Marinobacterium aestuarii: one gene and its partner. The protein of the gene in region 1 interacts with the protein of each later gene in a pairwise test. Links are inferred from orthologs where the notes say so. Each region holds a gene or a part of one and is shown in the gene's direction. Other genes may lie near its edges.

What was found.
Region 2: the proteins of gyrB (region 1) and gyrA interact in binary tests that used the Escherichia coli proteins (3 or more experiments, as listed by UniProt). The link is inferred for Marinobacterium aestuarii from one-to-one orthologs.

What each region holds. Positions count from the first base shown.
Region 1 is NZ_CP015839.1:1,590-11,697, forward strand. What follows is about bases 2,043-5,115. They hold gyrB (DNA topoisomerase (ATP-hydrolyzing) subunit B), read left to right. Parts: upstream 2,043-2,405; coding sequence 2,406-4,826; downstream 4,827-5,115. Other genes in these bases: recF (DNA replication/repair protein RecF), read left to right, coding at 2,043-2,262. Also shown: dnaN (DNA polymerase III subunit beta), read left to right, coding at 21-1,124; more of recF, read left to right, coding at 1,171-2,042; A8C75_RS00030 (glutathione S-transferase family protein), read right to left, coding at 6,949-7,572; A8C75_RS00035 (MarR family winged helix-turn-helix transcriptional regulator), read right to left, coding at 7,801-8,313; A8C75_RS00040 (EamA family transporter), read left to right, coding at 8,428-9,360; A8C75_RS00045 (nitroreductase family protein), read left to right, coding at 9,371-9,988. UniProt on the Escherichia coli protein: DNA gyrase negatively supercoils closed circular double-stranded DNA in an ATP-dependent manner to maintain chromosomes in an underwound state.
Region 2 is NZ_CP015839.1:1,136,425-1,148,250, forward strand. The notes cover bases 1-3,161. They hold gyrA (DNA gyrase subunit A), read left to right. Parts: upstream 1-303; coding sequence 304-2,961; downstream 2,962-3,161. Other genes in these bases: ubiG (bifunctional 2-polyprenyl-6-hydroxyphenol methylase/3-demethylubiquinol 3-O-methyltransferase UbiG), read right to left, coding at 1-89; serC (3-phosphoserine/phosphohydroxythreonine transaminase), read left to right, coding at 3,029-3,161. In the rest of the region: more of serC, read left to right, coding at 3,162-4,111; pheA (prephenate dehydratase), read left to right, coding at 4,136-5,239; hisC (histidinol-phosphate transaminase), read left to right, coding at 5,262-6,365; A8C75_RS05015 (bifunctional prephenate dehydrogenase/3-phosphoshikimate 1-carboxyvinyltransferase), read left to right, coding at 6,362-8,575; cmk ((d)CMP kinase), read left to right, coding at 8,575-9,273; rpsA (30S ribosomal protein S1), read left to right, coding at 9,302-10,984; ihfB (integration host factor subunit beta), read left to right, coding at 11,093-11,386; A8C75_RS05035 (LapA family protein), read left to right, coding at 11,422-11,727. UniProt on the Escherichia coli protein: A type II topoisomerase that negatively supercoils closed circular double-stranded (ds) DNA in an ATP-dependent manner to maintain chromosomes in an underwound state.

The sequences.
Region 1 (10,108 bases):
TCGGAACAAGGTAGATCGCCATGAGATTCGTCATATCGCGCGAAGCGTTAATCAAACCCCTGCAGCTGGTCGCCGGTGTCGTCGAACGTCGTCAGACCTTGCCGGTGCTGTCCAACATTCTGCTGGTAGCCGAAGGTGACCAGCTGTCCATGACCGGGACCGACCTAGAAGTCGAGCTTGTGGGTCGTGTGACGCTGGATGAGCCGGCCGAGGCGGGCTCCATTACTGTGCCTGCGCGCAAACTGATGGACATCTGCAAGTCGCTGCCGGACGATGCTCGCATCGAGCTGGCCCTGAGCGGCCAGAAGATGGTGATCAAGGCCGGGCGCAGCCGCTTCAGTCTGTCGACACTGCCGGCGGCCGAGTTCCCCAATGTGGAAGACAGCCCCCAGGCGCTGGATCTGAATCTGACCCAGGGGCACCTGCGCCACCTGATCGATCAGACCGGCTTCTCCATGGCGCAGCAGGATGTACGCTACTACCTCAACGGTATGTTGCTGGAAGTCGCCAACGGCCAGCTGCGTGCGGTGTCTACCGACGGGCACCGTCTGGCGACCTGTGTTGCTGAGGTTGTGGCCGATAGCGACAGCAGCCATCAGATCATAGTGCCGCGCAAGGGTATCCTTGAGCTGGCGCGTCTGCTGCAAAGCGGTGAAGACGGTGTGCGCCTGCTGATTGGTGCCAACCATATTCGTGCTCATGTGGGTGACTTTATCTTCACCTCCAAGCTGGTTGACGGCAAGTTCCCGGATTATCAACGCGTTATCCCGCGCAATGGTAACAAGTACATGCTCGGTGACCGTCAGGTGCTGCGTCAGGTGCTGAGCCGTATCGCCATACTGTCGAACGAGAAGTACCGCGGTGTGCGTCTGCTGCTGACCAGCGGTTTCCTGCAGGTCATGGCCAATAACCCGGAACAGGAAGAAGCCGAAGAAACCGTGGCGGTGGACTACGATGGCGAGTCGCTGGAGATCGGTTTCAACGTCAACTATCTGCTCGACAGCCTGTCGATTCTGAATTCGGAAACGGTGCGCTTCACTCTGTCCGATGCCAACAGCAGTGCGCTGATTGAAGGTGTCGACGAAGCTGACAGCCTCTATGTCGTGATGCCGATGCGCATGTGATCAGTCTTCACCGCAGGGCCGGGTTGAGAGACTCGGCCGTTCCTTTATGCCGATAAAAAGCCTTCATGTTCAGCACGTTCGCAATCTGTCGGATGTGCGAATCACGCCGTCGCCGCGGATCAATATTATCAGTGGCGACAATGGCAGTGGCAAAACCAGCCTGCTGGAAGCCCTGCACTTTCTGGGCATGACCCGTTCCTTTCGTACCAGCCAGTTCCGCCATCTGCTGCAAAGCGGCGCCGACAACTGCCTGGTGTTCGCCCAGATTGATCCTGCTGGCAAGGGTGAACAGCACCCCCTTGGCGTGGAACGGCGCCCCGACGGTGATGTGCGCATTCGCCACGCCGGCCAGACGCTCGGCCTGTCGGAGCTGGCCCAGCTATTACCGCTGCAGGTTATAGACTCCGATACCTTCCAATTGCTCGAGGGCAGCCCCGGTGTGCGGCGCCAGTTTATCGACTGGGGCGTGTTTCATGCCGACCCGAGTTTTATCCAGCTGTGGCGCGGCTTCAGGCGCATATTGAAACAGCGAAACTCACTGCTTAAATGTGGTAAAATCGACCCTCGGCTGCGGCGTGTGTGGGACAGAGAATTTGTCACCTATGCCGAGCGGATGACGGCGTTGCGCGCACGCTATATCGAACTGCTAAAACCTGATTTTGAAACCACTCTCAGTCGTTTGCTGGGGGGCGTACCGGTAGAGCTTAAATTCAGCCAGGGCTGGGATCGAAAAACCCCGCTGGATGAATTGCTCGAAGAAGGTTTTGCGCGCGATCTGAAGCAGGGTTTTACCGGCAGCGGCCCGCAGCGGGCTGATTTGCGGGTACGTACGGATGGACAAAGTGCCGCTGAGCGATTGTCTCGCGGTCAGAAAAAACTGGTGGTCAGCGCGTTGAAACTGGCCCAGGGTGCCCTGTTCTATCGTTTGAATAACCGCCCCTGTATTTACCTGATCGACGATTTGCCGTCGGAACTGGATGAACAGCATTGCCGCTTGTTTTGCCAGTTCCTGGAGGAAACCTCCAATCAGTGTTTTATCACCTGTGTTGATCCCGGAGCCCTTGGCGGTTTCTGGTTACCCCAGACGGATGTCAGCCGTTTTCGGGTTGAGGCAGGGATGCTGACACAAATTGATTAAGCGCCTCGCCCGGCCCTTTTCTGGCGCCGGGCCGGGACTGTGATGCCTTATGGGCGCGCGCAGAATTTTCCGCCCGATTAAGTGGGCGACGTTAGGCAGGTCGGGACGGTCTGCCTGATTGCCAGGTTAACAGGAGATAATTGATGAGCGACGAAAACCAGAGCTATAACTCCTCGAGCATCAAGGTCCTCAAGGGTCTTGATGCCGTGCGCAAGCGCCCTGGCATGTATATCGGTGATACCGACGACGGTACCGGTCTGCATCACATGGTGTTCGAGCTGGTCGACAACTCGATCGACGAAGCCCTTGCCGGTCACTGCTCCGAGATTAGGGTGGTTATACACCCGGATGAAAGCGTCAGCGTTGGCGATAACGGTCGTGGCATTCCGACCGAGCTGCACGAGGAAGAAGGCGTATCGGCGGCCGAGGTCATCATGACGGTGCTGCACGCCGGCGGCAAGTTCGATGACAACAGCTACAAGGTATCCGGCGGCCTGCACGGCGTGGGTGTCTCGGTGGTGAACGCGCTCTCCAGCGAACTCAAGCTCACCATCCGCCGCGCCGGTGAAGTGTTCGAGCAGATCTACCGTCATGGTGTACCCGATGAGCCGCTCAAGGTCGTGGGTGAGACCAGTAATACCGGTACCAGCGTGCGTTTCAAGCCCTCGCCGGAGACCTTCACCCATATCCTGTTCCAGTACGACATTCTGGCCAAGCGTCTGCGCGAGCTGTCGTTCCTGAACTCAGGCGTGCGCATCGTCTTGCGTGACGAGCGCAGCGCCCGTGAAGATATTTACGAATACGACGGCGGTCTGGGAGCCTTTGTTGCTTATCTGAACCAGAACAAGAGCGCGGTCAACAAGGTGTTCCACTTCAACTCCATGCACGAAAACGGCGTGGGCGTGGAAGTGGCACTGCAGTGGAATGATACCTTCCAGGAAAACATCTACTGCTTTACCAACAACATTCCCCAGCGCGACGGCGGCACCCATCTGTCGGGTTTCCGTACCGCCCTGACCCGCTGCCTGAATACCTACATTGAAGCTGAAGGCCTCAACAAGGGCAGCAAGGTCGCCACCACCGGTGACGATAGCCGCGAAGGCCTGACGGCCATCGTATCGGTGAAAGTGCCGGACCCCAAATTCTCGTCCCAGACCAAGGACAAGCTGGTCTCCTCCGAGGTCAAGACCTCGGTTGAGCAGATGATGGGGCAGGAATTCAGCGCCTACCTGCAGGAAAGCCCGCAGGAAGCCAAGCTGATCGTCGCCAAGATGATAGACGCAGCCCGCGCCCGTGAAGCGGCGCGCAAGGCCCGTGACATGACCCGCCGCAAGGGTGTGCTGGATATCGCCGGTCTGCCGGGCAAGCTGGCGGATTGCCAGCAGAAGGATCCTGCGCTGTCTGAACTCTACCTGGTGGAGGGTGATTCCGCTGGCGGTTCCGCCAAGCAGGGCCGTGATCGCCGCAACCAGGCGATTCTGCCCCTCAAGGGCAAGATCCTTAACGTCGAAAAGGCCCGCTTCGACAAGATGCTGTCGTCGGTTGAAGTCGGCACCCTGATCACGGCCCTGGGCTGTGGTATCGGTCGCGAGGAGTTCAACCCGGACAAGCTGCGTTACCACCACATCATTATCATGACCGACGCCGACGTCGACGGTTCGCACATCCGTACCCTGCTGCTGACCTTCTTCTTCCGGCAGATGCCGATCCTGTTTGAGCGCGGCCATATCTATATCGCCCAGCCGCCGCTGTACAAGATCAAGAAAGGCAAGCAGGAACAGTACCTCAAGGACGACGATGCGCTGGACAACTACCTGCTGCAGGGTGCGCTCGATGGCACCAGCTTCCATGTCAACGAAGATGCACCCCCGCTGAGCGGCGCCTCGCTCGAAGCCCTGGTGAACGAGTACCGCACCGTCGACAAGCTGATCAATCGTCTGGGCATGCTCTATCCGACCCAGCTGCTCAAGCAGATGCTCTATATGCCGAGCCTGAGCAAGGACCAGCTGAAGGATCGCGAAGCCGTGCTGCAGTGGACGCAACTGCTGTGTGAAAAGCTGTCGGTACAGGCGGTGGGCAATGAGCGCTTCCTGGCGGAGATCATCGAAGACCGCGAACACAGCCAGTTCCTGCCGGAAGTGAATCACCTGCTGCATGGGGTGGAAAACTACTACCGCTTTGGCGACGACTTCTTCGGTTCCCGTGATTATCTGGCGATCACCACCCTGGGCGACAAGCTCGGCTCCCTGCTGGAAGAGGGTGCCTATATCAAGCGTGGCGAACGGGTGCGCCCGGTGACCCACTTCGAGGAAGCCCTCAACTGGCTGCTTGATCAGTCGCGCCGTGGTCACTACATCCAGCGCTACAAGGGTCTGGGCGAGATGAACCCGAGCCAGCTGTGGGAAACCACCATGGATCCGGAGTCGCGCCGCATGCTGCAGGTGACCGTCGACGATGCCATCGCCGCCGATCAGCTGTTCACCACTCTGATGGGCGACGATGTCGAGCCGCGCCGCGCCTTTATCGAGGCTAATGCTCTGCGGGTGTCCAACCTCGACGTCTGATGCCAGGTGTCGGATCTCACTGGGTGTGATCCGACGACTTGTAAAAATGCTCCTGTGTTCCACTCTGGTGTGAACACAGGAGCATTTTTTTTGCATCTCGATTGGCGTCGAGGCACGACGACCAGCACACAAGGTTGGTCGTTCAAAGGTGTACCACCACGTATAGATGAACAGCAATATCAGCCAACGTAGGTCGGGTTAGCCCGCAGGGCGTAACCCGACATGACAGGGCTCGGTGATTTTCGACTTTTTTCTTGTCACTTTCTTTGCTCGCGCGAAAGAAAGTAACCAAAGAAAGCGCGCCCCAATGAAGCCTTTTCGCTGCGCTCTGAAGCCATTGTACGGACACCGCTAACGCACATCCCTGTGCCGCATCTGCCGCTCGGCATCCCTGCCTCGCCCCTGACGGGCCTTATCGAAAAATACTCCTAGTGCTCGTCAGGTTATGGACATGGATGTCCTGTATGCAGGCAATGCAGGAGCAATTGCCTGCCCTAACGGGACAAGGGTGCCAGCATCAGCCATAAGGTGTGTACTGACCACCATGGATGCTGTAAACGCAGGAGCGGTTTACCGTAGAGCGGAGCAAACTGCACCGTTTTAACTCTACGTAGGCTAACGGTATGGATCGGACATTGATGAGTTGGGAAATAGGTATACTGTCCCCGGAATTCTCCAGGTCTGGCGCCAGGCGTTGACTTGCTCGGGGTACAACCCCTTGCGGCGGCAGTATTCGCTCAGCTCGATCTCCGACAGCGACAGGGCGGCGTTTTCCAGCACCACAGCGAACTTGACTTCGGCGGGCCAGTCATCGGGCAACTTCTTGTCTCCTGGCACGACGGCTCCTTCTGCCTTGACTTGTTTGCGCCAAGCATACAGGGTCTCGTCGCTAATGCCTTCTTGGCGGGCCACCTCGGCCACGGAGAGGTTCTGTGGCGGCAGCAGCTCCCGCACCGGGCGGATCTCGACGCTGCCGTAGCGGGCCGGGGGGATTTTTTCCGCCAGCCGGGCCGCTTCGTTCAGGTCTCTGGCGTCCAGCTTGTAGAAACCGGCCAGCTGCTCCTTGGTTTCGGCGAAGGGGCCATCGGTGGTGATGGCCCTGCCGTCGCGCACGCGCAAGGTGGTGGCTCTGTCGGTGGCGCTGCAATCCTCATACAATGCCGAGCACTGATAATAGTTCGTGGTACCCCTCGGAACGAGATTGCGTGAATGCTTCCCACAGGCCCTGTTCCTTGTTGCACTGCTGGTATTGCGCGTTGCCGCCAAGTTGGAACCTGAATTCCTTCAGAGACGAGACCGATGCTGGCAACGCTTGGGAGCAGGCTTACTGGCCGACCCCTTCAATGCACTGAGCAATCTGGCGTTCTTTGAGGTCACCAGTTGCCGGCTGCGCTTTTGGCGCGTGCGTCATCCCGTCAGACAGGCTTCGCCGCGGAGCGCGGCTCCTGCGGCTCCTGCGGCTGCGACGCATGGACAGTCGTGCAGCCGTGGGGTAACCAGCCCTGTGTGTAACTTTTGTTATGCACAGCTATCAAACTATGCACAATATCTGTTGGCAGATCTGTGCGCAAGCTTGTAGCAAGTACCTTGCAGTTGCGTATAGGCCCCGTGATTACTGGCTTTATTGAAACTGGTCAATCGAGCAGCCTGGGTGGTTGCAAAGGGCTGGCGGTAACGCAAACGAGCGGGCGATATCGAACTATCCCCAGTTTATGCACAGCGATGTTCACACTGTAAAAGGACGACGGCTAGCGCCCGGGCCAACAGTTATCCACTGAGTTTCAACGGCACGTTGCGGGAAGCAGCAAGGCGTCGCCTCAAACCGCCCAGGTCGTCGGCTGCCCAACGGTGACGGCTTCAAGAGTCTTCAATTCGAAATTCTGGTGAACGAATACCGCACCGTCCCCCCGTCGACAAGCTGATCAATCGCCTGGCAATATTGTATCCACCTCCTATGCATCAAGCAGATACCCGATATTCTGGTGTTGCGCAAGGCGTAGCTGAAGGATCGCGAAGCCGCACAGCAGTGGGTGTAACTCCTGTGCGAGCGCTTTTAAGCGAGATCGTTGAAGACCGCGAACACAGCCAGTAGGGCCGGATGAGCGCACCAGCCAGGCTTGAATCAGGCGCTCTTGCGCAGCCCGACGTTGCTGTGTGCAAAAGACACAAAGCCTGGCAGGGCTTCTATGCGTGCCAGCCAGCGATTGATATTGCCATAGGGTGTCAGCTCAACATTGCCCTCAGGTGCACTGGCGATATAGCTGTAAAGCGCAACGTCCGCGATGGTGATGTTGTTACCGGTGATGAATCGGTTGTCGTGTAGCTCTTGGTCAATAATCTTTAGCACCGCATGGGCGCGCGCGATGACTTCATCGGCATGCAGTTTGGCGCCGAAAAGCGTGATCAGGCGAGCGGCAGCCGGGCCGAACGCGATCTGGCCTGCCGCAATGGAGAGCCAACGCTGCACCTGGGCGGCGCCTGCCGGGTCTTCGGGGAGCCAGTCGGCTTTGTCGAACTTCTTCGCCAGGTAAACCAGGATCGCGTTTGAATCGGCGACGATAGTGTCACCGTCCTCTAGCATGGGCACCTGGCCGAACTTGTTCTTGTGCCGATACTCCGGTGTTTTATGCTCACCGGCGACGAGGTCGACGAAGACAAGTTCGACATCAACGCCAATCAGGGACGCAAACAGGCGCGCTCTGTGGGCGTGACCCGAAAGCGGGAAATCATGAATCTTGATAGCCATGGCCGTAGTTCCTGTTTAGGTAAATTCAGATCGCCCGTTTTGGAGCGTTCTTAAAGCCTAAATAGTTTCTCTCACCGATAGAATCATCAGGTTACGTAATTAATTATTCCTGAATTTGGAATTGCTTGCGCTGCTAAAGACGGCAGCATGCACAGCAACGCCGCCTGCGAGATGGCGCTGCTAATTCCATTGCATCCTGATATGCAGGCTAAGAAGCAGGTCGTCGACTCAGTCCCTGGCCGGCTCCAGTACCGCCAGCAGACCGGCGAGACTGGCTTCCAGAGTGCTCAGGTCGGCGGCACTTAGCGGCGCCAGTATGCGGTGCTCGTTGTCCACATGGGCTTCTACTGCGTGATCAATCAATTCGAGCCCGGCCGGCGTTAGCCGCACCAGCTTGCTGCGGGCATCGTCCGGATTGGCGACCCGCTCTACCCAGCCGCTGGCTTCCAGGCGCTGCATGCGGTGAGTCATGGTGCCGGAGGTGACCATCAGGGTGGAGAACAGTGCTGTGGGGGCCAGGCAATGGGGCGCGCCTGCGCGGCGCAGGGTCGCCAGTACATCAAACTCCCAGATCGTCAGGCCAAAGGCCGAGAAGGCTTCATCCAGCCTGCGTTGCATCAGTGCAGAGCAACGTTTCAGGCGGCCGATGGTCGCCATGGGGCTTACATCCAGGTCTGGCCGCTCACGTCGCCATTGGGCCAGGATGGCGTCTACTGCATCGGGCTGTCGTTCTGTATTCATGCTGCGCTTCCCCAAGTGCCGTTTCCATAGCCTGGCTTCTGCTACGGAAGTTATCTTGATATCAAGATAAATCTGTGCGAGACTCGTTTTTTATCTTGAGTTGAAGATAATATCATGCGCAATCGCACACAACATCCCGTCTGGGTCGATGTACTGATTACCGCTCTGGCGCCAGCCATCTGGGGTTCTACCTATATAGTGACTACCGAACTGCTGCCGCCGGACCGGCCTTTTACCGCGGCGGTGCTGCGCACGCTTCCCGCCGGCATAGTGCTGGTGCTGCTGGGGCGTCACCTGTTGCGCCGGCCTGAGTGGGGGCGCCTGGTTATATTGGCCGCACTCAATATTGGCGTTTTTCAGGCGTTACTCTTTGTCGCCGCCTACCGTTTGCCCGGTGGTCTGGCAGCCGTTGTGGGAGCCATTCAGCCGCTATTGGTTATGGGCCTGGCCTGGTCTGTCGACAGGCGCCAGCCGGCCTGGCTGGCGGTCGTGGCAAGCCTGATCGGTGTGGCGGGCATGGCTGCGCTGCTGCTGGCGCCAGGTGCCCACTGGGATCTTGTCGGTATAGCGGCGGCACTGGTGGGGGCGGCCTGCATGGCCGGTGGCACCTTTCTAACGCGGCGCTGGCGGCCCGATGTTCCGCTGCTGGCCTTTACCGGTTGGCAGCTGTTGGTGGGTGGGCTGATGCTGCTGCCGGTGGCCTGGCTTGTTGATCCGCCGCTGCCGCCGCTGAGTACCAGCGCGGTGTTGGGCTATGTTTATCTGTCGCTGTTTGGCGCCCTGCTGGCCTATGTGCTCTGGTTTCGCGGTATTGCCCGGCTGTCGCCGGTGGCGGTGTCCTCGCTGGGATTGCTGAGCCCGCTGACGGCCGTGGTGCTGGGCTGGGCGCTGCTTGGCCAGGCCATGACTGGCGTTGCGCTCTTCGGCTTCGTGGCAGTGCTCGGCAGTATTCTCGCTGTGCAGTGGGCATCCAGCTCAGGCCCTGTGCCTGTGGTTTCGCCCCTAGTGGGCTGCCCGGCTGAGGTTCCTGCTCAATCAACTAAATGAGGCATTCCTTATGACTAATCCAATCAAGCTGCTTATTGAGTCCCGTGCGTCCACGGGGCGTTTTGATCCCGCCCGGGGGCTGTCGGAGCATGAGGTGAGCGAGCTGGTGAGGCTGGCGACTCGGGCGCCTTCTGCCTTTAACGTGCAGAACTGGAAGTTCGTTGCCGTGCGTAGCCTGGAGGCGAAGGCGCGGCTTAAGGCTGCGGCGTTTAACCAGCCACAGGTCGAGGATGCGGCAGTTACCTTTATTGTCTGCGGAACGCTTGGCGCCCACCTGGATATGCCCCGGGTACTGCAGCCGTCCGTTGATGCCGGCATAGTGCCCCAGGCGGTGGCTGATGGGTGGGTCGCGATGGCCGCAGCATCGCACCGGGATAATCCGCAGCTGCAGCGTGACGAAGCATTTCGCTCCGCGTCTTTGGCCGCCATGACGCTGATGCTGGCGGCCGAGGGTATGGGGTTCTCTACTGGTGCCATGAGTGGCTTTGACACCGATGCAGTGACGGCGGCTTTTGGCCTTGATGCCAGTGAAGTACCGGTGATGCTGGTGACGGCAGGCTACGGACTGGCGAATAACTGGCCGCAGAAGCCGCGTCGCCCCCTGCACGAGGTGATGACATTCGCCTGAGTCCCTGTTGCCGCCCCCAGTGCATTAGTTTGGTTAATAGGGCTGCAATTTTTCGAATCCGCTTCAAAATGGCGACGTCGGGCTATGCTTGAGGCAGGCGGCGTGCTTGGGTACTGAGCT
Region 2 (11,826 bases), 1.1 Mb from region 1 along the record:
TCGCTGTTGCGGTCCCACCAGCGGCTCGCCAGTTCTTCAAATTTGGCGATCTCGTCCGGATCAATGTTGCGGTTGTGCGAATCGGTCATGGTGGCTGTTTTCGCTGACAGTAAAAGGATGGCGGTCATTCTAGCATCGGGCTTGAAGTGAATACAGGTCGGGCCCGGCTGCTGTCAACGGGGTCTGACGCAACGCCTTCTTTTTAAGGGAATCTTTGCATTGCTTTGTGGTATACTCGCCCGGTTAAAAACGCCGGAATACCGGCCCTATCGAGCAGACCGGATCTAAGGAAAGCTGAGACGAATGGGTGATCTAGCCAAAGAGATTCTGCCAGTCAATATCGAGGACGAGCTGAAACAGTCGTACCTGGATTATGCCATGAGCGTGATTGTCGGTCGGGCGTTGCCAGACGTGCGCGACGGCCTCAAGCCTGTGCATCGCAGAGTGCTGTTCGCGATGAGCGAACTGAACAATGACTGGAACAAACCATATAAAAAGTCCGCTCGTGTCGTTGGTGACGTGATCGGTAAATACCACCCCCACGGCGACAGTGCCGTGTACGACACTATTGTGCGAATGGCGCAGGATTTTTCCATGCGCTATCCGCTGGTCGACGGCCAGGGCAACTTCGGCTCCGTCGATGGTGATTCCGCGGCAGCCATGCGTTACACCGAAATCCGCATGGCCAAGATCTCCCATGATCTGCTGGCGGATCTCGACAAGGAAACCGTCGACTTTGTGCCCAACTATGACGGCACGGAACAGATTCCCGACGTGCTGCCGACCCGTGTGCCCAACCTGCTGATAAACGGTTCATCCGGTATAGCAGTGGGCATGGCGACCAACATACCGCCGCATAACCTGTCCGAGGTCGTGCGCGGCTGTATCGCGCTGATCGATGACAGCACGCTGACGGTTGATGACTTGATGGAATACATCCCCGGGCCGGACTTCCCGACCGGCGGTATCATCAATGGTCGTGCCGGTATTCTGGAAGCCTATCGCACGGGTCGCGGTCGTATCTATGTGCGTGCCAAGCACCATGTGGAAGAAGATCCCAAGACTCACCGTTCGACGATTATCGTCACCGAGATTCCGTACCAGCTGAACAAGGCTCGACTGATCGAAAAGATCGCCGACCTGGTGAAGGAAAAACGCCTGGAAGGCATTTCCGAGCTGCGGGACGAGTCCGACAAGGACGGCATGCGGATCGTGATCGAACTGCGTCGCGGTGAAGTACCCGAGGTAGTGGTCAACAACCTGTTTGCCCAGACGCAGATGGAAAGCGTCTTTGGCATCAACGTTGTTGCCCTGGTGGACAACCAGCCGAAGATTCTGGATCTCAAGTCGCTGATCGAAAACTTCGTTCGCCACAGGCGCGAAGTGGTCACCCGTCGTACGGTGTACCTGCTGCGCAAGGCGCGTGAACGCGGTCATATCCTTGAGGGTCTGGCGGTTGCACTGGCCAATATCGATCCGGTCATTGAGCTGATCAAGCGCTCGCCGACACCGGCTGAGGCGAAAGAAGGTCTTGTCGCCATGGCCTGGGAGCCTGGCAACGTGCTGGAAATGCTCGAGCGTGCCGGCGAAGACGCCTGCCGTCCGGACGATCTCGAGCCGCAGTTTGGCCTGCGCGAAGGGCGCTATCACCTGTCGCCGGTTCAGGCACAGGCGATTCTGGATCTGCGTCTGCACCGCCTGACCGGGCTGGAGCATGAAAAGCTGATCGGTGAATACCGCGAACTGCTGGAGCGCATTGCCGAACTGCTGGAAATTCTGGGATCTCACACCCGCCTGATGGAAGTCATCCGCGAAGAGCTGGAAGCCGTGCTGGAAGAGTACGGTGACGAGCGTCGCACCGAGATTACGGCTTCGCGTCGTGACCTGACGGTGGCGGATCTGATTACCGTCGAAGACATGGTCGTGACCATTTCCCACGGCGGTTATGCCAAGACCCAGCCGCTGACGGACTATCAGGCGCAGCGCCGTGGTGGTCGTGGCAAGTCGGCGACGACGATGAAAGATGAAGACTTCATCGAACATCTGCTGATCGCCAGTACCCACGATACCATTCTGTGCTTCACCAGCCGTGGCAAGGTGTACTGGTTGCGGGTGTTTGAAATTCCCCAGGCCAGCCGCGCGGCCCGTGGTCGTCCGATCGTGAATATTCTGCCGCTGGAAGAGGGTGAGCGTATCACCACCATCCTGCCGGTAAATGAATACCGCGAAGACCGTTTTGTCTTTATGGCGACCGCCAACGGTACAGTGAAGAAAACACCGCTCAACAGCTTCTCCCGTCCGCGTACCAGTGGTCTGATTGCGCTGGGGCTGGATGAGGGCGACACCCTGATCGGTGCCGCCATCACCACCGGTGAAGACGACATTCTGCTCGTGACCAGCGCCGGCAAGGCGATGCGTTTCGAGGAAGATGCCGTTCGCGCCATGGGTCGTCTGGCGCGCGGTGTACGCGGTGTGCGCATGCAGCCGGGTACCTCGGTGATTTCCTTGATCATTCCGCAGCCTGAAGGCAAGGTGCTGACGGCATCGGCCCGCGGCTTTGGCAAGCGCACCGCCATGGAAGACTTCCCCCGTAAGGGACGTGGTGGTCAGGGCGTGATTGCGATGCAGTGTACCGATCGCAACGGCGAACTGGCAGGTGCCGTGCAGGTGTTTACCGGGGATGACGTGATGCTGATCAGCAATCGCGGCACCATGGTTCGCACCCGTACCGAGGAAATCTCGGAGCTGAGCCGCAACACCCAGGGCGTAATGCTGATTCGGGTAGCCGAAGATGAAACCCTGGTCGGCCTGGCCCGTATCGAAGAGCCGGAAGAAGTCGAACTGCCGGAAGGTAGCGAGGAGCTTGATGGCGAAACGATTGATGGCGAATCCACAGTCGTGGATGCCGATCAGGGCAGCGATGCGCCAGAGCAGGCCCCTGCGCCTGACACCGAGGCGTAATCCCGCGGCGGCCCTTCGGGGCCGTCGCCTTATTATCTGTAACCTTGGATCGAGTGTGAGCGAGAACATGAGTCGCAAATACAATTTCAGTGCTGGTCCCGCGGCGTTGCCGGCAGAGGTCCTGGAACAGGCCCGTGATGAAATGCTCGACTGGCATGGCCAGGGGCTGTCGATCATGGAAATGAGCCATCGCAGCGATGCCTTTGTGTCGGTTGCCGAGCAGGCCGAGCAGGATCTGCGCGACCTTATGTCCATTCCGGACAACTACAGGGTGCTCTTCCTGCAGGGGGGCGCGACCAGTCAGTTTGCCATGGTGCCGCTGAACCTGCTGGGCGACAAGACCAGCGCTGACTATATCAATACCGGTATCTGGTCCAAGAAAGGTATCGCTGAAGCCCGGCGCTATGGCTATGTGCGTATTGCCGGCAGCACCGAATCCGAGCAGTTCACGCGCGTGCCGACCCAGGACGAGCTTGAGCTGGATCCCAATGCTGCCTATGTACACTACACACCGAATGAAACCATCGGTGGTGTCGAGTACAACTATATTCCGGACACCGGATCGGTGCCGCTGGTGGCGGACATGTCTTCCAGTATTCTGTCCCGGGAAATTGATGTCAGCCGTTTCGGACTCATCTATGCCGGTGCGCAGAAAAACATAGGTCCTGCGGGTCTGACAGTGGTAATCGTGCGCGAAGACCTGCTCGGCAAGGCGGCGGCAGCAACGCCCGCCATGTTCGATTATCAGGTGCATGCCGGTGCGGACTCCATGAACAACACACCGCCAACCTTCGGCTGGTATCTGGCGGGGCTGGTGTTTAAGTGGCTCAAGCGCCAGGGTGGTGTGGCGGCTATCGAAGCGGTGAACCGTCGCAAGGCGGCCAAACTCTATGACTATATAGATAGCAGCAGCTTTTACGCCAACCCCATAGCACCGGACTGCCGTTCCTGGATGAACGTGCCCTTCACCCTGGCGAACGCCGGGCTGGATGGCATGTTCCTAGAGCAGGCTGAAGCTGCGGGTCTGCTTAACCTGCAGGGGCACCGTTCAGTGGGTGGCATGCGGGCGAGTCTTTACAATGCGGTGCCTGAAGCCGCTGTGGATGCCTTGATTGAGTTCATGCAGACATTTGCGCAGCAGCACGCTTAAGTCAGATATGAGAGTGGCATAGCCATGAGTGACCAGGAAAAGGAACTGCAGGTTCTGCGTGATCAGATCGATCAGATCGATCAGCAGCTTCAGACGCTGCTTAACCAGCGTGCGGCCTGTGCTCAACAGGTAGCCGAGGTGAAGCAGAAGTATCAGGGCAGCCGCGATGCGGTGTTCTACAGGCCCGAACGCGAAGCCCAGGTGCTGCGTCGGGTGATGGAGCGCAACACCGGGCCTTTGCCTGAGCGGGATGTCGCACGCTTGTTCCGTGAGGTCATGTCCGCCTGTCTGGCGCTGGAACAGCCGATGCGGATCGCCTTCCTGGGGCCCGAGGGTACCTTTACCCAGCAGGCGGCGGTGAAACACTTTGGCCTGTCGGCGATTACTGCGCCCCTGGCGTCGCTGGATGAGGTCTTTCGCGAGGTTGAAGCAGGGACCGCGCACTATGGCGTGGTACCGATCGAAAACACCAGTGAAGGCATGGTTAACCACACCTTGCACCTGTTTTCGCGTTTTCGGCTGTCGATCGTCGGCGAGGTGGAGCTGAACATCCACCATCACCTGTTGGTGCGCCCGACTATTGATCGCAATGCCGTCACCCGGATCTATGCCACCCAGTCGGCGCTGTCCCAGTGCCGTAGCTGGCTGGACGCGCATTATCCCTCGGTGGAGCGGGTCGCAGTAGCGACCAATGCCGATGCTGCGCGCCAGGCCTCGATCGAAACCGATGTTGGTCTGGCTGCCGCCATTGGCAGCGAGCTGGCCATCGAGTTGTACCCGTTGCAGGTTGCGGTGCGCAATATCGAGGATCAGGCCGAAAGCAGCAGTCGCTTCCTGATTCTGGGGTGCCAGGATGTCGGCCCCAGTGGTCACGACAAGACCTCCATTCTGGTATGCGCCCACGACAAGCCGGGCGCACTCTATGATCTGCTGGCACCGTTCCGCCTGCGTGGCATCAGCCTGACGCGGATCGAAACCCGTACCCTGTCGGGGCCCTGGAGCAGCGTATTTTATATCGATTTCGAAGGCCATGTATCTGATGCGCCTGTGCAGGCGTTGTTCAAGGATCTGGAGGCGGAGTCGCTTGAACTCAAGCTCCTTGGATCTTACCCGCAGGCGGTGTTGTAAGCGTCATCGCAGGAGTCGCAATATGGGTTGTGATTTTATCGCCCGGGCTACCCCGGGTGTGCAGGGGCTACAGCCGTACGTCCCCGGCAAGCCGGCGCAGGAGCTCGAACGCGAGCTGGGCCTGACCGACATCATCAAACTGGCCAGCAATGAAAACCCCCTTGGCCCAAGCCCTGTCGCCCTGGCCGCGGCGCAGCAGGCGCTGGCCGAACTGCACCTTTATCCCGATGCCAGCGGCTATCGTCTGAAGCAGGCGTTGCAGCAGCACTACGGCCTTAGCCCAGACTGCATTACCCTGGGCAATGGTTCCAATGATGTACTGGAACTGATTGCCCGGGCTTTTCTGCGCCCAGGCGATGAGGTGGTCTACTCCCAGTATGCGTTTCTGGTGTATCCGATCATTACCCAGGCCAGCAGCGCCACGGCGGTGGTGACCGAGGCGCGGGACTGGGGGCATGATCTGGATGCCATGCTGGCGGCCGTGACCGAACGCACCCGCCTGGTGTTTATCGCCAACCCCAATAATCCTACGGGCACCTGGTTAAGCCGGGCGCAGCTCTGTGCCTTTATGGATGCGCTGCCTGTGTCTGTAGTGCTGGTGCTGGATGAGGCCTACACCGAATACAGCGAAGATCCTGACTTTCCCGATGGCCTTGAGCTGCTGGCACGCTATCCGAACCTGGTTGTGACCCGAACCTTCTCCAAGGCCTGGGGACTGGCGGGCCTGCGGGTCGGCTTTGCCGCCGCCAACAGAGAGATTACGGATCTGCTGAACCGGGTGCGCCAGCCGTTCAATGTTTCGGGGCCGGCGCTGGCGGCGGCCGAAGCCGTGCTGCAGGATCGGGCGTACCTGGCGCGTACGCTGGAGACTAATCGCGCCGGCATGCGTCAACTGATAGACGGGCTGAAGCGTCTGGGGCTGGCGGTGATTCCCTCGGCGGGCAACTTTGTCTGTGTCGGCCTGGGGCGCCCGGCGGGGCCGGTTTATCAGCAGCTGTTAGAGCGCGGGGTTATTGTGCGCCCGGTGGCCAACTATCAGATGCCGGATCATCTGCGCATCAGCATAGGCCTCCTGGCACAGAATCTGCGTTGTCTGCAGGTGCTCGAAGAGGTTTTGTCTGCGTGAGGTTTCCCATCAACAACGTACTGGTTATCGGCCTGGGGCTGATAGGCGGTTCCCTGGCCAAGGCGCTGAAGCATCGACGCTACTGCCAGCGAGTGGTTGGTTATGACCGTAATACCGCTGAGCTCGAGGCCGGGCTTGCGCTGGGCGTGATTGACGAGGCGGCACATGATCTGCGCCAGGCTGTCGCCGCCGCCGATCTGGTGGTGCTGGCGGTGCCGGTCAAGGCGACCGATGCGGTGCTGGCAGACATCAGTACGGCGCTGCGCCCGCATACCCTGTTGACCGATGTCGGCAGTACCAAGGGCAATGTGGTGGCGGCGGCCGAAGCGGTATTCGGCAGCTTGCCCGCCACCTTTGTCCCCGGTCACCCGATTGCCGGGTCTGAGAAAAGCGGTGTGGCGGCGGCCGATGCGCACCTGTTCGAGCGTCACAAGGTGATCCTCACGCCAACGGCCGAGTCCTCCGCTGAAGCCACTTTGGTGATTGCTCGCATGTGGCAGGCCGTCGGCGCCGAGGTGCTGCAGATGGAGGTGGCGCGGCATGATCAGGTACTGGCCGCGACCAGTCATCTGCCGCATCTGCTGGCGTTCTCCCTGGTCGACACCTTGGCCGCAGAAGCGGCCAATACCGATATCTTTCGCTATGCTGCCGGCGGCTTTCGGGACTTTACCCGCATCGCGGCTTCAGACCCCACCATGTGGCATGACATCTGCCTGACCAATGGTGATGCCATACTGGCACAGCTGGATCGCTTCAGTGCCGGTGTCGAAAAGCTGCGCCATGCCATCAGTTCGGCCGACAGTCAGGCGATGTTGGGTATTTTCACCCGCGCCAAGGCGTCGCGGGATCATTTCAGCCGCATATTGTCGAGCTCCGCCTATTCACAGAAACAGCACAGCGCTGCGGTCAGTTATCGGGCGCAGCAGGGATCTGCGCTGGCAGGCCAGGTACGGCTGCCGGGCGACAAGTCGATTTCGCACCGGGCCATCATGCTGGGCTCCCTGGCGACAGGTATCACGCGGATCGAGGGCTTCCTTGAAAGTGAAGACAGCCTCGCCACGCTGCAGGCGTTTCGCGATATGGGGGTGGTGATCGAAGGGCCTCACCAGGGTGCCGTGAAGATCTACGGCGTTGGTCTGCAGGGTCTGCAGCCGCCGCCGGGTCCGCTCTATCTGGGGCGTTCGGCCATGTCGATGCGACTGCTGTGCGGTGTGCTGGCGGGCCAGAGTTTTGATACCGAGCTGACGGGCGACGCTTCGCTGTCGAGCTGGTCGATGGAGCAGGTGGTGCGGCCGCTGCGTCAGATGGGCGCGCAGATAGATACTGCAGATGGTTGCCTGCCTCCGCTGCAGATTCGCGGTGGCCAGTCGCTGCAGGGTATTGCGCAGCAGTTGCCGTTGGCCAGCGCCCAGGTCAAGTCGGCGCTGTTGCTGGCCGGGCTCTACGCCAGTGGTACCACGACGGTCATCGAGCCTGCGCCGTCCCGCGATCATACCGAGCGCATGCTGCAGGGGCTGGGCTGGACGCTGGATCGCCCCAGGGGGCAGGTGGCGCTGCAGGCCGGTGGCCAGTTGCAGGCGGCCCGGATCAATGTGCCGGGTGATATGTCCCTGGCGGCATTTTTTATCGTCGGCGCGGCGATTTCGCCGGGCTCAGAGCTGCTGCTTGAACATGTGGGTATTAATCCGACTCGCATCGGCCTGATCGAGATACTGCGTCTGATGGGGGCAGATATCACATTCGATAATGCCACCGAGGTGGGGGGCGAGCCGGTTGCGGATCTTCGCGTACGTTACCGTCCATTGCGAGCCATCGAGGTTCCGGACGCACTGCTGGCTCGCGCCAGTGATGAGCTGCCGCTGTTGATGGCGGCTGCCGCCTGTGCCGAGGGCACCACCTGGATTCGCGGCATCGGTGAGCTGCGTTACGGGCTGGATGCATTGCTGCAGGCCCTGGTGGCAGGGCTGGATGAGCTGGGCGTTGAGGCTCTGGTGGGCGCTGGCAGTGTTTGCGTCAGAGGAGGCCACATCGGTGGCGGTGAGCTCAGTGCCTCTGGCGACTATCGTGTCGCCTTGGCGTTTGCGGCCCTCTCGCTGCGTGCCAGCGGCGAAGTTCATATTACGGAATGTGCCTGTCTTGAGGCTGCATTCCCCGAGTTTGTTGCCCTCGCCTGTCAGGCGGGGTTCAGAATAGGTAAGGAGAGGGACTGATGGTCTCGAAGCAATTGAGCGTGCCGGTAATCAGCATTGACGGTCCCAGTGGTTCAGGCAAGGGAACCATCTGCCGCCTGCTGGCGCGCCAGCTGGGGTGGCATCTGCTGGACAGCGGTGCCCTGTATCGACTGACAGCACTGGCGGCAAGACATCACGGCGTTGCGCTGGATGACGAGGAAGCGCTGGTGGTGCTGGCGGCGCATCTGGATGTGAAGTTTGTGCCGCGCGGTGAAGAGAATGAGGTGCAGGTGCTGCTTGAAGGCGAAGAAGTGACCCAGCAGATTCGTACCGAAGAAGCCGGCGCCGATGCGTCCCGGGTGGCTGCCTGTGGGCCTGTGCGCGAGGCTTTGCTGGAGCGCCAGCGTGCATTTCGCGAGGCCCCAGGGCTGATCGCAGACGGGCGCGACATGGGCACGGTGGTGTTCCCCGCTGCCGAGTTGAAAATATATCTGGATGCCAGTGCGCAAGAGCGTGCGCGGCGCCGTTATAACCAGTTGATAAATAAGGGTCTCGGTGCTAGCCTTGATACGATATTGGTTGATATTCAAGCACGTGACGACCGCGATATGAACCGCGCCGTGGCGCCGCTGAAACCCGCGAGCGATGCGGTGATTCTGGACTCAACCCAGATGAGTATTGACGAGGTTTTGAAGGTGGTTATGGATCAGGCCAGACACAAGGGTTTGACCTGGTAGGTTTCTGTTTTGTGAGGATGGGGCGGTAATGAGCGAAAGTTTTGCCGAACTCTTTGAGGAAAGCCTCAAGGACCTGAAGATGGCGCCTGGCTCCATCGTCACGGGAACAGTGGTCGCGATCGAAAATGACTTTGTCATGGTGCATGCGGGCCTCAAATCTGAAGGCTTTATTCCCCGAGAGCAGTTTTTCAATGAGCAGGGTGAGCTGGAGATTGCCGTCGGCGATACCGTGCAGGTGTCACTTGAAGCGGTTGAAGACGGCTTTGGCGCCACCATGCTGTCCCGCGAGAAGGCCAAGCGCGCCGAAAGCTGGAATCTGCTGGAGCAGGCGTTCGAGAACGACGAGGTCGTCAAAGGCATGATCGTCGGCAAGGTGCGCGGTGGTTTTACCGTGGATCTGGATACCGTACAGGCCTTCCTGCCGGGCTCGCTGGTCGACATTCGCCCCATTCGTGATACCGCCCACCTTGAAGGTGTGGAGCTTGAATTCAAGCTGGTGAAGCTGGACGCCAAGCGCAACAATATAGTGGTATCCCGTCGTGCGGTACTGCAGGCCTCTTACAACGAGGAGCGCGACAAGTTGCTGTCGCAGCTCAAGGAAGGCGTCGTTATCAAGGGTATCGTCAAGAACCTGACCGATTACGGTGCCTTTATAGACCTGGGTGGTCTGGATGGGCTGCTGCACATTACCGACATTGCCTGGAAGCGGGTGAAGCATCCGAGCGAAGTGTTGCAGGTTGGCGATGAGATCGACGTCAAGGTGCTGCGATTTGATACCGAGCGCAATCGTGTATCCCTGGGGCTGAAACAGCTCAGTCAGGATCCCTGGCTGACGCTGATGGATGGCCATGGAGTCGGTACAAGGTCAAGCGCCCGGGTCACCAATGTGGCCGACTATGGCTGCTTTGCGGAGATCGAGGCCGGTGTCGAAGGTCTGGTGCATGTGTCCGAAATGGACTGGACCAACAAGAACGTGCACCCCTCCAAGGTGGTGCAGGTGGGCGACGAGATCGAAGTCATGGTGCTCGATATCGACACCGATCGACGTCGTATCTCGCTGGGCATGAAACAGTGCCGCGACAATCCGTGGCAGGCTTTTGCCAGCAGATACAGCAAGGGCGATACCCTGAGCGGAAAGATTCGTTCCATTACCGACTTTGGCGTCTTTATCGGCCTGGATGGTGGTATCGATGGCCTGGTACACCTGTCCGATCTGTCCTGGGATCTGCCGGGCGAGCAGGTCGCCAAAACCCTCAGCAAGGGTGACGACTTGACCGCCGTGCTCTTGTCGATCGATACCGAGCGCGAGCGTATTGCGCTGGGCGTCAAGCAACTGGCGGGGGATCCGTTTGGAGACTTTGCCGCGCAGTTCGGCAAGGGCGCGCTTGTGACCGGAACTGTGACTGAGGTGGATGCCAGGCAGGTTAGCCTGCAGCTGGCAGACGGCATCACCGGTGTGTTGCGGGCGGGAGATGTATCGGTTGAGCACGGCAACAACCTGGCGGCCCATTTCAAGGTGGGTGATGCGGTTGAAGCGTCCGTTATCAATGTGGATCGGCGTAATCGCAGTATCCAGCTGTCGCAGAAGCAACGCGATGCCAGGGTTGATCAACAGGCACTCAAGACGGTTCAGGAGCAACCGGTGGTATCCGCCGGCCCGACGACCATTGGTGACCTGATCAAGGCGCAAATGAACAAGTCGGATAGTTGATCAGCAGGGAGAGCTTGGCTCTCCCTGTTTGTATCACCGGTATATGGCGGCCAAGCGCCAGTGGAATGAAGGCTTGCCAAATAGCCTGAATCTTTAGGGAGAGTTGTCATGACCAAGTCAGAGTTGATTGAACGACTGATAGATCGTCATAATCAGCTATCTGTAAAGGACGTCGAGCTTGCCGTCAAAACGATGCTGGATCATATGACCGAGGCGCTGGCGCATGGTGACAGGATCGAGATTCGCGGCTTTGGCAGTTTTTCGTTACACTACCGCGCACCTCGGGTGGGACGTAATCCCAAGACCGGTGAGTCGGTGCCATTGACGGCCAAGCATGTGCCGCATTTTAAACCTGGCAAGGAACTGCGGGAGCAGGTCAATGACAGTCTGTCTGAATACTAGAGTTTATCTACTCTGCCTGTTGGAGGCTTGATCCGGTGCGCTGGTTGAGAACGCTACTACTCGTTGTTTTGTGTCTCGTTGTCCTGTTCGTCGGGATACTCTTCACTATTCATAATACCGACAAGGTCTCGATTGACCTGATCCTGGTGCAGTTGCCCCAGGCCAGCCTGTCGCTCTGGCTGATTGCCGCTTTTGTCTGCGGCGGCATTCTCGGGATATTGCTCAGCAGTGTCGCCGTGCTGGGTCTCAAAACCCGCCTGCGTTCGGCCCGCAAGCGCCTGGCCGTGGCGCAGCATGATCTGGAGCAGCAGCGTGCTCTGGTGGCCAAAGACAGCGTCTGATGGCTCTATAGGTCGCAATCAAACACAGGCGACTCAGATCCCTGTGTTTGATTCTGCTGTGCTTTTGGCTCACCTCTGTTATTCCCTCCCTGCTTGATA